Regions from separate parts of the Streptomyces sp. NBC_00659 genome, predicted to be linked through region 1. Evidence: riboswitches for the same ligand, from Rfam matches in the RefSeq annotation. Region 1 holds a riboswitch; the other holds the start of a gene.
The links. A riboswitch is a leader RNA that binds a small molecule or an ion and turns the genes downstream of it on or off. The one in region 1 is predicted to bind cyclic di-AMP.

Region 1 (7,341 bases):
AAGCTGTCGTCCCGGGCGCGTACGGCGGGACTCGACGTTCCGCTGCCCGCGGGCGAGGGCGTGGGATACGAACTGCTGGCGATGGCCGTCCGTGCCGAGGCCGAGGGCGTCGACCCCGAGGCGGCGCTGCGGGCGGCGGCGCGGACGTACCGGGACGCGATCCTCGGGGCGGAGGAAAAGGGAGGGGCGGGCTGACCGGGCCCCGGTCGGTCCGGGGGAGGCCCGGGGTGAGGCCCGTCGGTCCGGGGGAGGCGCGGGGTGAGGTCGGTCGTTCCGGGTCACGGTCCGGGGTGAGGTCCCTCTTTCCCGGTCACGGTCCGGGGGTGCGGCCCGCCGGGTTGTGCCAGGCCGGAGGGGGGCGGTCGAGAAGCCACTGGGCCGCGCCCACCGGGCGGGGACGGCTCTCCCCGGTCGGCGGCAGCGGGTCGTGGAAGACCCGGTCGGCCGGTGCTCCGAGAGCGGAGAGCGCGTCGCCGGTCTCTTCGACGAGATCGGGCGGACCGGCGACATAGACGTCGTGCCGGGTCCAGCCGGCCCGGTTGCCCAGCGCGGTGAGCAGCCGTTCGGTCGCCTGGACCTTGGGGCGGCCGGGCGCGGGGGTGATGTAGGTGACGGCGAGCCGGGGGAGCGCGGCCCGCAGGCGTTCGACGGCTGGCCGGTCGTAGAGGTGCGCGATGTCGCGGGCCACGAGGAACAGACGGGCCTCGTGGGCGGGGTCGAGCTGTTCCAGCAGGGCCTTCACCGGTGCCCAGCCCGTGCCGGCCGCGATGAGGGTGAGGGGCCGGTCGGCGGGCGTCCGCAGGGTGAGGCCGCCGCCGGGCGGGCCCAGCCGCAGTACGTCGCCCACCCGGGTCCGCCGGACGAGGGCGGTGGAGAGCATGCCGCCCTCGACGCGGCTGACGTGCAGGTCGACGGTGCGGTCGGCGCGCGGCGCGTTGGCGAGGGAGTAGGGCCGCCAGACACGAGGCAGATGGGGCACGCAGACACTGACGTACTGACCGGGGGAATAGGTGAGCCGTTGCCGTGGCAGCAGGGTGAGGACGGCGAGGCCGTCGCCGTGCCGGGTGCGGGAGACGACCTCGGCGTCCCACCAGAGCGGCTCGCCATGGTGCCGGGCCTCCCCGGCGCCCTCCAGCATGCACCGGGCGATCACCCCGTACGCGGCGGTCCACGCCTTCTCGGTCTCGGCGCTCCAGGCCGAGCCCGCGACGACCGCGAACGCGGCGATCAGACTCTCCCCCACGGCCGCGTAGTGCCCGGGCCGGGTCAGGTACTTGCGGTGGTCGCGGCCCAGACTCCGTAAGTAACGGGGCAGGTCCGGATCCTCCAGCCTGTCCATGACGAAGGTGAGCGCCGCGAAGAGCCGGTCCCGCTGCCGTTCCATGTCCCGGGCGAGATCCGCCGGGAACAGCGCGCGGAGCTCCGGGTTGTGGCGGAAGAGGTGCGAGTAGAAGTACTTGACCGCGAACTCGGCCCGTCGTTCCACGACCGCGAAGCTGGATCTGAGTATTTCGGGGTCCACGGCAGGAAAGTAGGAACGCGCCGGGCGGCGAGGTCAAACAGCCGGCCATGTCCGGACGGTCCGGGGCGAACCGGGCGGGAGACGCTCAGGCCGCCGCCGCGCGCGAGGGGTGGCGCCCGATCGCCGGGCGGCCGGGGGGACGACGCCCCCTGCGGATACGGTCGAGGAGTGACCGAGTACGAAGCCTCCGCCAGCGCCGCCCCCGAACTCTTCACCTGGGAGTTCGCCACCGACCCCTACCCGGCGTACGCCTGGCTCAGGGAGAACGCGCCCGTGCACCGCACGCGGCTGCCCAGCGGGGTGGAGGCCTGGCTCGTCACGCGGTACGCCGACGCCAAGCAGACCCTCGCCGACCAGCGGCTGTCCAAGAATCCCGCGCATCACGACGAGCCCGCGCACGCGAAGGGCCGGACCGGGATTCCCGGGGAGCGCAAGGCCGAGCTCATGACGCATCTGCTGAACATCGACCCGCCGGACCACACCCGGCTGCGGCGGCTCGTCAGCAAGGCGTTCACGCCGCGGCGCGTGGCCGAATTCGCCCCACGGGTGCAGGAGCTGACGGACCAGCTCATCGCCGGGTTCGCGGCCAGGGGTTCCGCGGACCTCATCCACGAGTTCGCCTTCCCGCTCCCCATCTACGCCATCTGCGACCTGCTCGGCGTCCCGCGCGAGGACCAGGACGACTTCCGTGACTGGGCGGGCATGATGATCCGGCACGGCGGCGGGCCCAGAGGCGGGGTCGCCCGGTCCGTGAAGAAGATGCGCGGGTATCTCGCCGAGCTCATCCACCGCAAGCGCGAGGCGCTGACCGCGGAGCCCGCACCGGGCGAGGACCTCATCTCCGGGCTCATCCGCGCCTCCGACCACGGCGAGCACCTCACCGAGAACGAGGCCGCCGCCATGGCCTTCATCCTGCTCTTCGCCGGCTTCGAGACCACGGTCAATCTCATCGGGAACGGGATGCACGCCCTGCTCACCCACCCCGGGCAGCGGGCGCGTCTCCAGGCCTCCCTCGCGGCCGGGGAGAGCGGGCTGCTCGAGACGGGTGTCGAGGAACTCCTGCGCTACGACGGGCCCGTGGAACTGGCCACCTGGCGGTTCGCGACCGAGGCCGTGCGGATCGGCGGGCAGGACATCGCGGCCGGCGACCCCGTGCTCGTGGTGCTCGCGGCCGCGGACCGCGACCCCGAACGTTTCGAACAGCCGGACACGCTCGATCTCGCGCGACGTGACCTTCAGCACTTGGGCTACGGCCACGGCATCCACTACTGCCTGGGCGCGCCGCTCGCCCGGCTGGAGGGGCAGATCGCGCTCGGTACGCTCCTCGGCCGCCTGCCCGACATCCAACTCGCCGGAGAATCGGCCGATTTGCGCTGGCGTGGAGGTCTCATTATGCGTGGATTGCGCACGCTTCCTGTGGAGTTCACCCCGGTCAAATAGGCCTGGACCGGCCCATCGGTGACCCTTCGGCATCCCCGCCGAAGGGGTTCTTCCGCATACCGGAAAGAGCACCCCTGCGGCTAGCGGAACATGATGCTCCATCAAATCTGTGATCTTCGCGTGATCTGTACTGCATCGACTTGTAACCAGCGTTCGAGTGCGACTACCTTCACCCATCAACGCGGCGCCTGCGCTTCTTGGTTCACAGGGGGCCGCGGTACTCCCTGCTGTCACTCGAAAGGCTTTCGTATGCTCTCCGGGAACGGCCGTCACCGTCGCCCTCGTCAGGCCCCGGCACTCATGGTCGCCGCAGGGGTGACCGGATCGGCGATCGTCATCCCGCTGCTCGCCGCGGCGAGCGCGAGCGCGGCCGACGGGAACACCTGGGACCGGGTGGCGCAGTGTGAGAGCGGTGGCGCGTGGAGCGCCGACCAGAGCAACGGGTACTACGGCGGCCTTCAGCTCGACCAGGAGAACTGGGAGGCGCACGGCGGCCTCGACTACGCCCCGAGGGCCGACCAGGCCAGCCGCTCGCAGCAGATAGCCGTCGCCGAGAAGGTGCTCGCCGACAAGGGCCTCGCGGCCTGGCCGACCTGCGGGCCGCTCTCGGGTCTCAGCAAGGGCGCGGCCGGCGTCAGCGTCGACACGGGCGTGGCCGGCGATGCCTCGAACGACGAGGACGAGTCCGGTTCGTACGTTTCGTCCGGCCTGGCGACGTCACCCAGTACGTCACCTTCGGACAATTCTTCCGCTTCGTCCGATTCGGGTGACTCCTCGGATGCCGCCGGCAGTACTGCGGAGCCCAGCGCCTCGCAGAGCTCCGACAGCTCGGATGCGGCGACCGGCAAGGGTGACAAATCGGCCAAGTCCGGGAAGAAGGAGGCTTCTTCGAGCCCCTCCGACGCCCCGAGCACCAGCACCGGGCGGCACCGCGGCGGGGATGCCGAGGAGAGCGCGACCGGCGGCGGCGCCGACAGCACCACCGGGCGGCATGCCGCGAGCGCCTCGAGCGACACCGCGTACGTCGCGGACGTCATCGACAACCTCTGGAAGGTTTCCGACGAGCTGGGCCTCGGTGGCGGATGGGTCGACCTGCCCACCGCCGACGCGGTGGCGACCGACAGCGCTCCCGGCCTCGTCGCACCTGGTCAGAGCATCGCGGACACTGCCGAAACGGCGCAAAAGTAGCGGGAGTTCGCGTCCTGGTTAGCTGGGGAATGTCCCATTTGATGCAAGTGAGACATGGGTCTCAGAAGCCCTGATCGTCTTTGAATTTCCGCCGATCGACTGCTTACGGTCGTGACTGCTCGCCACAGCGGGCCCCGACGGTCGCAACGCCGAATCCTGCCAGCGGCCGTACGGGAACAGTCGTCGCGTCATGCGCCGTAGGCAGGAGCGGGGGACCCAAGGTAAGTGCCGGGACCGGGAGTTGAGAGACACCCGGGAACGGCTTGGGGTGAAGCCGCGCGCCGGACGTCCTGGAGACAGGGCCGAAGGCAGCGCGGCCGGGCAACTCAACCGGCCCGAACCCGACAGCTCACCTCGCAGGCGTCGGTGAGGGGATCTCTCCATGCTGTTCTCCAGCAAGGGCAAGCACCGCCGCCCGAACAAGGCCACCCGCGTCGCCACGCTCGCCGGTGTCACCGGTGTCGCCATCGCCGCCCCGCTGATGGCGGCCGGCAGCGCCTCCGCCGCCACCACCTCCGAGTGGGACGCCGTCGCCCAGTGCGAGGCCGGCGGCAACTGGTCGATCAACACCGGCAACGGCTACTACGGCGGACTCCAGTTCTCGTCCTCCACCTGGGCCGCGTACGGCGGCACCGCCTACGCCTCCACCGCCGACCAGGCCTCGAAGTCGCAGCAGATCGCCATCGGCGAGAAGGTTCTCGCCGGACAGGGCAAGGGTGCCTGGCCGACCTGCGGCGTCGGCCTGTCGAGCACCCCCTACGGCGGCGGCTCGGCCCCGGCGGCCCCGTCCGCCTCCACCTCGTCGAGCGACTCGCAGAGCGCCCCGGCCACCCGTACGACGGAGCAGCCCGCCTCCCGTTCCGCGGAGCGCCCCGCCGTCCAGAAGACCGTCACCACCCCGACCGGCAAGAAGGTCAAGAAGGGCGACGGTGAGTACAAGGTCGTCAAGGGTGACACCCTCAGCTCGATCGCCGAGAAGAAGCACGTCAAGGGCGGCTGGCAGAAGCTGTTCAAGCTGAACAAGGGCATCGTCGCCGACGCCGACTTCATCTACCCGGGCCAGCAGCTGCACCTGCGCTGAGTACCGCGGCGCGCCGGTGCCGTGTGGTCGCCTTCGGCGGAGGGCGGCCACTTCTCGGACGGCGCGCGGGTGCCTTCCGGGCCGGATTCCGGCCCGCGTCCGAGCCGGACGACAGCTCCCCTCCCGAACCGGGCCTTTTTGGGAAAGGCCCGGTGAGGGTCCCCGTCCCCACGGGCTCCCCGCTCCGGCGCGTGTTCCCCCGCACGCGCCGGAGCGGGGTTTTTCATTTCTTTTTTTGTTCCGTTCAGGAACAATATGTACGCTCAGTTCCGCTCAAGGGGTGGTCGATCGGCTGGCCGATCCCCGTGAGCCGGTTAGGCTCATCCCGCAGGGCTGCCAAGTCCTGCGTACCCGCGTCACATCCCATAAGGAGATGCTCGTGCCGTCCATCGACGTCGTCGTAGCCCGGGAAATCCTGGACTCCCGAGGCAACCCCACGGTCGAGGTCGAGGTCGGCCTCGACGACGGCAGCACGGGTCGTGCCGCCGTTCCGTCCGGCGCCTCCACCGGAGCCTTCGAGGCCATCGAGCTTCGCGACGGTGACCCCAACCGCTACCACGGCAAGGGTGTCGAGAAGGCCGTCCTCGCCGTCATCGAGCAGATCGGCCCGGAGCTCGTCGGCTACGACGCCACCGAGCAGCGCCTGATCGACCAGGCCATGTTCGACCTGGACGCCACCGACAACAAGGGCTCGCTCGGCGCCAACGCCATCCTCGGCGTCTCGCTCGCCGTCGCGCACGCCGCCTCCGAAGCGTCCGACCTGCCGCTCTTCCGCTACCTGGGCGGCCCGAACGCGCACCTGCTGCCCGTTCCGATGATGAACATCCTGAACGGCGGGTCGCACGCCGACTCCAACGTGGACATCCAGGAGTTCATGATCGCCCCGATCGGCGCGGAGTCCTTCTCCGAGGCCCTGCGCTGGGGCGCCGAGGTCTACCACACCCTCAAGAAGGTGCTGAAGACCAAGGGCCTGTCCACCGGCCTCGGCGACGAGGGCGGCTTCGCCCCGAACCTGGAGTCGAACCGCGCCGCCCTCGACCTCATCCTCGAGGCCATCAAGGAGGCCGGCTACACCCCCGGCGAGCAGATCGCCCTCGCCCTCGACGTCGCCGCCTCCGAGTTCTACAAGGACGGCGTCTACACCTTCGAGGGCAAGGAGCGCTCCGCCGCCGAGATGACCGAGTACTACGCCGAGCTCGTCGCGGCGTACCCGCTCGTCTCCATCGAGGACCCGCTGTTCGAGGACGACTGGGCCGGCTGGAAGATCATCACCGACCAGCTGGGCGACAAGGTCCAGATCGTCGGCGACGACCTCTTCGTCACCAACCCGGAGCGCCTGGCCCGCGGCATCGAGGAGGGCTCCGCCAACGCCCTGCTCGTCAAGGTCAACCAGATCGGCTCGCTGACCGAGACCCTGGACGCCGTCGAGCTGGCCCAGCGCAACGGCTTCAAGTGCATGATGTCCCACCGCTCCGGCGAGACCGAGGACGTCACCATCGCCGACCTCGCGGTCGCCGTGAACTGCGGTCAGATCAAGACCGGCGCCCCGGCCCGCTCGGACCGTGTCGCCAAGTACAACCAGCTCCTGCGCATCGAGGAGATCCTCGACGACGCCGCGGTCTACGCCGGCCGCAGCGCCTTCCCGCGCTTCAAGGGCTGATCCCCCGCACGGCTCAGGCAGAGTCCTCCGTACGTCCCCGTACCCGGTCCCGTACCGTGTGCGGGGACGTACGCACGTGACGGGCCCGCACGGCGGGCCGGTAGTGGGGAGGCGGGACTCATGGCCGTGAAGGACCGGGACCGGTTCTCCACCTCGACCAGGCTGAAGCTGCTCGGCGAGCAGACGGCGGCCAGGGTCTACCGCTCCCAGACCAAGCGGCAGGCGCGCCGCTCCCGGCTGACCGGCCGGGCCGCGCTGCTCGCCATGGTCCTGTGCTCCCTGATCGTCGCCCTCGCCTACCCGATGCGGCAGTACGTCTCCCAGCGCGCCCAGATCGGCGACGTGGAGCGGCAGCGGGAGCAGGCCCGGCAGCGGGTCGAGCAGCTGCGCGACCTCAAGGCGCGCTGGCAGGACGACGCGTACGCCGAGCAGCAGATCCGGCAGCGGCTG
Region 2 (7,341 bases), 3.9 Mb from region 1:
CGCGACCGGCGGTCTGCATCCCGTCGTCGCCGTGTACGCGACCTTCCTCAACCGGGCCTTCGACCAGCTCCTCATGGACGTCGCGCTGCACCGCTGCGGTGTGACCTTCGTCCTCGACCGGGCCGGGGTCACCGGTGTCGACGGCGCCTCGCACAACGGCATGTGGGACATGTCGATCCTCCAGGTCGTGCCCGGCCTCAGGATCGCCGCTCCGCGCGACGCCGACCAGTTGAGGGCCCAGCTCCGGGAGGCGGTCGCCGTGGACGACGCGCCGACCCTGATCCGCTTCCCGAAGGAGTCCGTCGGTCCGGTGATCCCCGCGGTGGACCATGTGGGCGGGCTCGACGTCCTGCACCGGGGCGAGCGCCCGGAGGTCCTGCTCGTCGCGGTCGGCGTCATGGCCCAGGTCTGCCTCCAGACCGCCGACCTGCTTCAGGCCCGCGGCATCGGCTGCACGGTCGTCGACCCGCGCTGGGTCAAGCCCGTCGACCCGGCGCTGCCCCACCTCGCCGCCGAACACCGGCTCGTCGCCGTCGTCGAGGACAACAGCAGGGCCTCGGGTGTCGGCGCCGCCGTCTCGCTGGCCCTCGGGGACGCCGAAGTCGACGTGCCCGTAAGACGGTTCGGCATCCCCGAGCAGTTCCTCGCGCACGCCAAGCGGTCCGAGGTGCTCGCCGACATCGGGCTCACGCCCGTGGAGATCGCCGGACGGATCAGCGCCGGGCTGGCCATCAGGGACGAGCGGGCCAAGGCCGCGTACGAGCCGATCGAGGCCGCCGACCGGCCGGCCGAGAAAGCGTCGTCCAAGGAGAAACAGGAATGACCGACCCTGCCCAGAAGGGGGAGTTCGACCTCGGCGCGCTCCTCGCCGAGCGCGGAGCCGAGCGCTACGAACTGCACACGAAGTACCTGAACCACCAGCTCCCGCGCATGCTGCACACCATCGGCTTCGACAAGGTCTACGAGCGTGCCGAGGGCGCGCACTTCTGGGACGCCGACGGCAACGACTACCTGGACATGCTCGCCGGGTTCGGGGTGATGGGCCTCGGCCGCCATCACCCCGTCGTCCGGCGGGCGTTGCACGACGTCCTGGACGCCTCGCTCGCCGACCTCACCCGCTTCGACTGCCAGCCGCTGCCGGGCCTGCTCGCGGAGCGGCTGCTCACCCACAGCCCGCACCTGGACCGGGTGTTCTTCGGCAACAGCGGCACGGAGGCGGTCGAGACCGCGCTGAAGTTCGCCCGGTACGCCACCGGCCGACCGCGGATCCTGTACTGCGCGCACGCCTTCCACGGGCTGACCACCGGTTCCCTGTCCGTGAACGGCGAGGACGGCTTCCGCGACGGCTTCGCACCGCTGCTCCCCGACACGGCGGTCCCGCTCGGTGATCTGGACGCCCTGGCAAGGGAGTTGAAGAAAGGCGACGTCGCCGCGCTCATCGTGGAGCCGATCCAGGGGAAGGGCGTCCACGAGTCCCCGCCCGGATATCTGCGCGCCGCCCAGGAGCTGCTGCACCGGCACAAGGCACTGCTCATCGCGGACGAGGTGCAGACCGGGCTCGGCCGGACCGGGGACTTCTACGCCTACCAGCACGAGGAGGGCGTCGAACCGGACCTGGTGTGCGTGGCCAAGGCGCTCTCCGGCGGCTATGTGCCGGTGGGCGCGACCCTCGGAAAGGACTGGATCTTCAAGAAGGTCTACTCCTCCATGGACCGGGTCCTCGTGCACTCGGCGAGCTTCGGTTCCAACGCGCAGGCCATGGCGGCGGGGCTCGCGGTGCTCTCCGTGATGGAGAACGAGCAGATCGTCGCCAACGCCCGGATCACCGGAGAACGGCTGAAGTCCCGGTTGGCGGCCCTGGTCGACCGCTACGAGCTGCTCAGCGACGTACGCGGCCGGGGTCTGATGATCGGCATCGAGTTCGGCCGGCCCACGTCGCTCAAGCTGCGCGGCCGCTGGACGATGCTGCAGGCCGCGCGCAAGGGTCTGTTCGCGCAGATGGTCGTCGTGCCGCTGCTCCAGCGGCACCGCATCCTCACCCAGGTCTCCGGCGACCACCTGGAGGTGATCAAGCTGATCCCGCCGCTGGTCATCGACGAGCGGGACGTCGACCGGTTCGTGGAGGCCTTCACCGCGGTGATGGAGGACGCGCACAACGGCGGCGGGCTGATGTGGGACTTCGGGAAGACGCTGGTGAAGCAGGCGGTGGCGAACCGCTGAGACCCGGCCGGACCGGCGGCCGCCGCGAGGCCTCGCGGGTGTGATCGGCGAGGCGGCCCGGTGCGGTCGGCGAAGCCGCGTGGGTGCGTTGGACCGTGTCCGGCGAGGTTCTTTGCCTCTGGGGCAAGAAAATTGCCCCAGAGGTAATTGTTTGGCTCAATGGTCCTATGAGCCCTGCCGACACAGGGGCGGCCGACGAGCCGTCCGCCGAGCTGCACGCCGTGGCGCCGCGGCTCCGCGCCCTGCGCCGCAGCGCCTCCCTCACGCTGGAGGCAGCCGCCCGCGCGGCCGGACTCTCGCCCGCCCATCTCTCCCGGCTGGAGACCGGACAGCGCCAGCCCTCGCTGCCGATGCTGCTCACGCTGGCCCGTGTCTACGGTACGACGGTCTCGGAGCTGCTCGGCGAGGCGGTCCCCGACCGTGACGCGATCGTACGGGCCGCCGCCATGGAACCGGCCCCGGCCGGGGGCTGGACCTACTGGCAGGCGGGCTCCGCGGGCCGCGGCATGCAGGCACTGCGCGTGCACGTCCCCTACGGTTCGCAGGGCGACATCGTGCGCGTCCACCCGGGCGAGGAGTGGCTGTACGTCCTCCGGGGGCGGCTCAGTCTGCGCCTCGGGGACACCGCGCACGTCCTCGCTCCGGGAGACAGCGCCCACTTCGACTCGCTGACCCCGCACCGCATCGCCGCCGCCGAACGCGACGGAGCCGAGCTCCTCTTCGTACACACCCTGCTGCAGAGCCCCGTCGCCGCGCTGTGCCTCGGCCCGGCGACGGGCCACCCCACCTCGGGAGAGACGTCATGACCGAACCCACAGAACGCCGCCGCTCCATGGAGGACAGGTTCCCGCGCGCCCTGTGGGTGCGGCTGATCATCTACGTCGCCGTCGGCCACCTGTTCGCGGCCTTCATCTATCTGCTCTTCACGCTGGGCGCGCAGAACCAGTAGAGAGCCCGGTCCCGGCGGGCGGCTCAGTCCAGGAGCCGCCCGCGCAGGCGCTCCCGCAGCTCCGGCGTCAGTCCCAGCCCCTGCTCCAGATAGACCTCGACGCTGCCCCAGGTCTCCTCGATCGTCTCGAAGGCGGCTGTCAGGTACACGGGCCGCGCGTCGAACAGCGGGCTGAGCAGTTCCATCACCTCGGGGGAGTACGCGCCGGCCGAGGAGTTGTTGCGGTGCACCTTGTAACGGCGGTGCGCGGCGTTCGACTCCAGGTAGTCGGCCACGATCGCCTCGCGCTCGACGCCGAGGGCGAGCAGGGTGATCGCGATGGACAACCCGGCGCGGTCCTTGCCCGCCGCGCAGTGCATCAGCGCGGGCACGCTGTCGTCGGCCAGGGCGTGCAGTACCCGGGAGTGCTCGGCCGTGCGCTCCTTGATGATCGTGCGGTAGGAGTTGATCATCCGGTTCTCGGCCTTGCCGTCGCCGAGGATCGCGCGCAGCTGGTCGAGATCGCCGTCGCGGACCATCTTCCAGAACTCGCTGCCGTCCGCCGGGTCGCTCAGCGGGAGGTTCACGTTCCGCACGCCCGGAAGTTCGACGTCCGGGCCCTCCAGTTTCTGGTCCGCGGCATTACGGAAGTCGAAGACCGTGTGGAGCCCCAGAGAGGCGAGGAACGCGGCGTCCTCCTCCGTGGCGTGGGCGAGGTGGCCGCTGCGGAACAGGTGCCCATAACGCACTCGCCGGCCGTCCGCGGTGGGCAGTCCGCCCACGTCGCGGAAGTTGCGCACTCCGCCGAGTTCGGGCTCGGTCGACGGGACCTGCTGCGTCACGGGGGCTCCTCCCATTCGGCCGCCGGCGTCGCCGTGCTGGACTCGGCGCCGCTCGTCGGCAGTTGTACCGGCTCGCGCTCTCGACGATACGACATGGGTTCCTCGGGCAATGAGTTGTCCACAGCCGAAGCCTTCCGGGCGGAACGCCCTGGAAGCGGCGCATTGCGGCATCTGATGTCGAATGAGTGTTCGAATCCTGTACTGGATCAACCGCGCGCCTCCGGCCGCATCGGCCCCATGGGGCAATTGAGGCGAAACGAGGCATTTAGAAGTGTTGTTTTGTGCTCCATTCCGACCAGAGGGTCGAATGGGCTGGATATCCGCCCGTGCAGCTTCTGTCTGTTCTGTCCGAATAGGCACCTTCATGGCAACTGGCCCTGGAATAGGGCGCCCTGGGGTGAGTCGCGTGAGGAGCGTCATATTCGTGACGATGCGTTGCCGTCCTCATTTCTCAACCCGCCCGGATTTTCAGGTGGGTTGAGAAGTCGGGAAGATCGTCACTCCACGGAGGGTGACGGCGGTTTCCGCATGGATCAAGAAAGGCGAGCGCACAGAAACCGCACATAGTTGTCGACGCGCTCTCATGTCGCTTACGTTCTGCCTCAATCCGGACGGACGCCCAATCCTGCCGCCGCCCGGAATCCGCACACTCACCCGTACACGGCAGGAGCGGGGGACCCACAGGTTCCGCGCCTGGACCGGTTCTTTTTCCGGAACAGGCTAGGGGTACAGCCGCGCAGCAGCGTGGCCGGGCATCTCCAGCCCGCACCCGACAGCTCACCCCGCAGGCGCCGGAGAGGAATTCGTCATGCCCGCGAAGGGTAAGCACCGCCGTCCCAAGTCCTTGCGTTTCACCCGCTCGATCGCCGTGGCCGGAACCGGTGGCGCCGCACTCGCGCTGCCCCTGATGGGAGCCACCGGCGCCCACGCCGCGACCCCGGCCACCGCCGTCGCGCACCAGGTCGAGAAGGCCGCGACCGCCGCTCCCGCGAAGAAGGCCGCCAAGGCCGCCGGGACGAAGACGTACGCGGTGAGGTCCGGCGACTACCTCTCGAAGATCGCCGACGAGCAGAACGTCAGCGGCGGCTGGAAGAAGATCTACGCCGACAACCGCTCCTCCATCGGCGGCGACCCGTCGCTGATCCACCCCGGTCTGAAGCTGTCGCTCGGCAAGAAGGCCGCCGCCCACTCGGCCACGCACTCGGCCACCCGGACGACCACCTCGGCGAAGTCCGGCCAGGCGACCCCGGCCGCCGACCCGGCCCCCTCAGGCACCGCTTCCACCGACGCCCCTTCCACCGACGCCCCTTCCACCGGCACCTCTTCCGGCACCTCGTCCGGCTACACCCTGCCGGTCGCGAGCAGCTCCGTCGGCACCGGTTACAAGGTGGCGGGCAGCATGTGGTCCAGCGGCTACCACACGGGCGTGGACTTCGTGATCCCGACCGGCACCACGCTCAAGTCCATCGCCGCGGGCACGGTCGTCTCCGCGGGCTGGGGCGGCGCCTACGGCAACCAGGTCGTCATCCAGCACGCCGACGGCAAGTACTCCCAGTACGCCCACATGTCGTCGCTGTCCGTCTCGGCGGGGCAGACCGTCACCGAGGGGCAGCAGATAGGTCTCTCCGGCGCCACGGGCAACGTGACCGGACCGCACCTGCACTTCGAGATCCGCACCACGCCGGACTACGGCTCCGACATCGACCCGGTCGCGTACCTGCGCTCGCACGGTGTCGCCGTGGGCTGACCCCCCCGCCTCCTGCTCCTGACGGCAGGAAGATCTCCGAAGGCCGGACCCCATGATCCCCTGGGTCCGGCCTTCGGTGTGCCCGCGGCGACGGCCTCTGGGCGATCGCTGCCTCAACGTCCTTGACGCGAGCCTTATTCCAGAGTTGACCAATGCTTGGCGAGTGGCTTATCTCACCGGCCGTCAACCCTTCCCTACGGTCGCGTAGCTCACATCAAAAGGTGAATCATGCTCCATGTGGCAGACGATTCGAAGAGTGACAACAGATCAGTGATCGGGTCGTACGTGGCGGTGGGGGACAGCTTCACCGAGGGCGTCGGCGACCCTGGGCCCGACGGAGCGTTCGTCGGCTGGGCGGACCGGTTTGCGGTACTTCTCGCGGACCGCAGGCCCGAAGGCGATTTCGACTACACCAACCTCGCCGTGCGCGGCAAACTGCTCGACCAGATCGTCGAGTCCCAGCTCCAGAGGGCCAAGGAACTCGGCCCGGACCTGGTCTCGTTCTGCGCCGGCGGCAACGACATCATCCGCCCCGGCACCGACCCCGACGAGGTCGCGGAGCGCTTCGAGCGCGCGATCGTCGACCTCACCTCCGCCGTCGGCGCCGTCATGGTGACCACCGGCTTCGACACGCGTGGCGTCCCCGTGCTCAAGCACCTGCGCGGCAAGATCGCCACCTACAACGGACATGTGCGTGCCATCGCGGACCGCTACGGCTGTCCCGTCCTCGACCTCTGGTCCCTGAAGACGATCCAGGACCGCCGGGCCTGGGACGGCGACCGGCTGCACCTCTCGCCCGAGGGGCACACCCGGGTGGCGCTCCGTGCCGGACAGGTACTCGGCCTGGAGGTGCCGGCCGACCCGGACCAGCCCTGGCCGCCCCTCCCGCCGCGCGGCACGCTGGAGATGCGCCGCGACAACATCCAGTGGGCGCGCGAGTACCTCGTTCCGTGGATCGGACGGCGGCTGCGCGGGGAGTCCTCGGGCGATCACGTCGCGGCCAAGGGCGCCCTCTCCCCGGACGACATCAAGATGCGCATCGAGTCGGTCGCCTGAGACCTGCACCGGCCCGGCCGGCAAGGCCGGCCCGGCCGGTCGGGACCGGTACCCGGGCGGCCGACCGGCCGGGCCCGGTCCCGTCGGCTGCGGCGCCCCGGGCCGGGTACGGATCAGGAGTACCGGTCGCTCCCGGCGGAATCCGGGACGACCGCCCGCACGGCGGTCCACGACGGGGAGCGGACGAGGCGCGGTACGGGGTCAGTACGGGACCGGGACCGGCGCCGTGCCCGCTAGCGCACCGCCGCCATCAACGCCTCGCGCTCCAGGCCCAGTTCGCGGGCGAGTGCCTCGTCCGCCCATTCCTGGGTCCGCGCCCGTGACACCGCTCCGGAGTACGCCGTCATCTGGACCGCCAGTCCGTCCAGCAGCGCCGTGAGCCTGAGGGCCGCGCTCGTGGGGTCCGGGCAGCGGAACTCGCCGGCGGCCACGCCCTCCGCGATCACCTCGGTCATCGCGGCCTTCCACTGCCGGTCGAGATCACGGGTGACCTCGCGCAGCGCGGGCTCCCGCAGGGAGACCGCCCAGCCCTCGATCCACAGGCGCCA

Region 2: another riboswitch for cyclic di-AMP. It lies ahead of OG410_RS35450 (M23 family metallopeptidase); the one in region 1 lies ahead of OG410_RS17905 (transglycosylase family protein).

Annotation. Positions count from the first base shown of each region.
Region 1 is NZ_CP109031.1:4,159,630-4,166,970, reverse strand. It holds gene OG410_RS17925 (nucleoside triphosphate pyrophosphohydrolase) at 1-195, shown strand, start outside; gene OG410_RS17920 (globin domain-containing protein) at 311-1,522, opposite strand; gene OG410_RS17915 (cytochrome P450 family protein) at 1,691-2,962, shown strand; gene OG410_RS17910 (transglycosylase family protein) at 3,263-4,150, shown strand; cyclic di-AMP (ydaO/yuaA leader) riboswitch at 4,334-4,528, shown strand; gene OG410_RS17905 (transglycosylase family protein) at 4,533-5,231, shown strand; gene eno (phosphopyruvate hydratase) at 5,605-6,891, shown strand; gene OG410_RS17895 (FtsB family cell division protein) at 7,012-7,341, shown strand, end outside.
Region 2 is NZ_CP109031.1:8,109,177-8,116,517, forward strand. It holds gene dxs (1-deoxy-D-xylulose-5-phosphate synthase) at 1-823, shown strand, start outside; gene OG410_RS35430 (aspartate aminotransferase family protein) at 820-2,220, shown strand; gene OG410_RS35435 (helix-turn-helix domain-containing protein) at 2,388-3,026, shown strand; gene OG410_RS35440 (DUF6126 family protein) at 3,053-3,169, shown strand; gene OG410_RS35445 (tyrosine-protein phosphatase) at 3,193-3,990, opposite strand; cyclic di-AMP (ydaO/yuaA leader) riboswitch at 4,632-4,794, shown strand; gene OG410_RS35450 (M23 family metallopeptidase) at 4,799-5,737, shown strand; gene OG410_RS35455 (SGNH/GDSL hydrolase family protein) at 6,008-6,793, shown strand; gene OG410_RS35460 (TetR/AcrR family transcriptional regulator) at 7,027-7,341, opposite strand, start outside.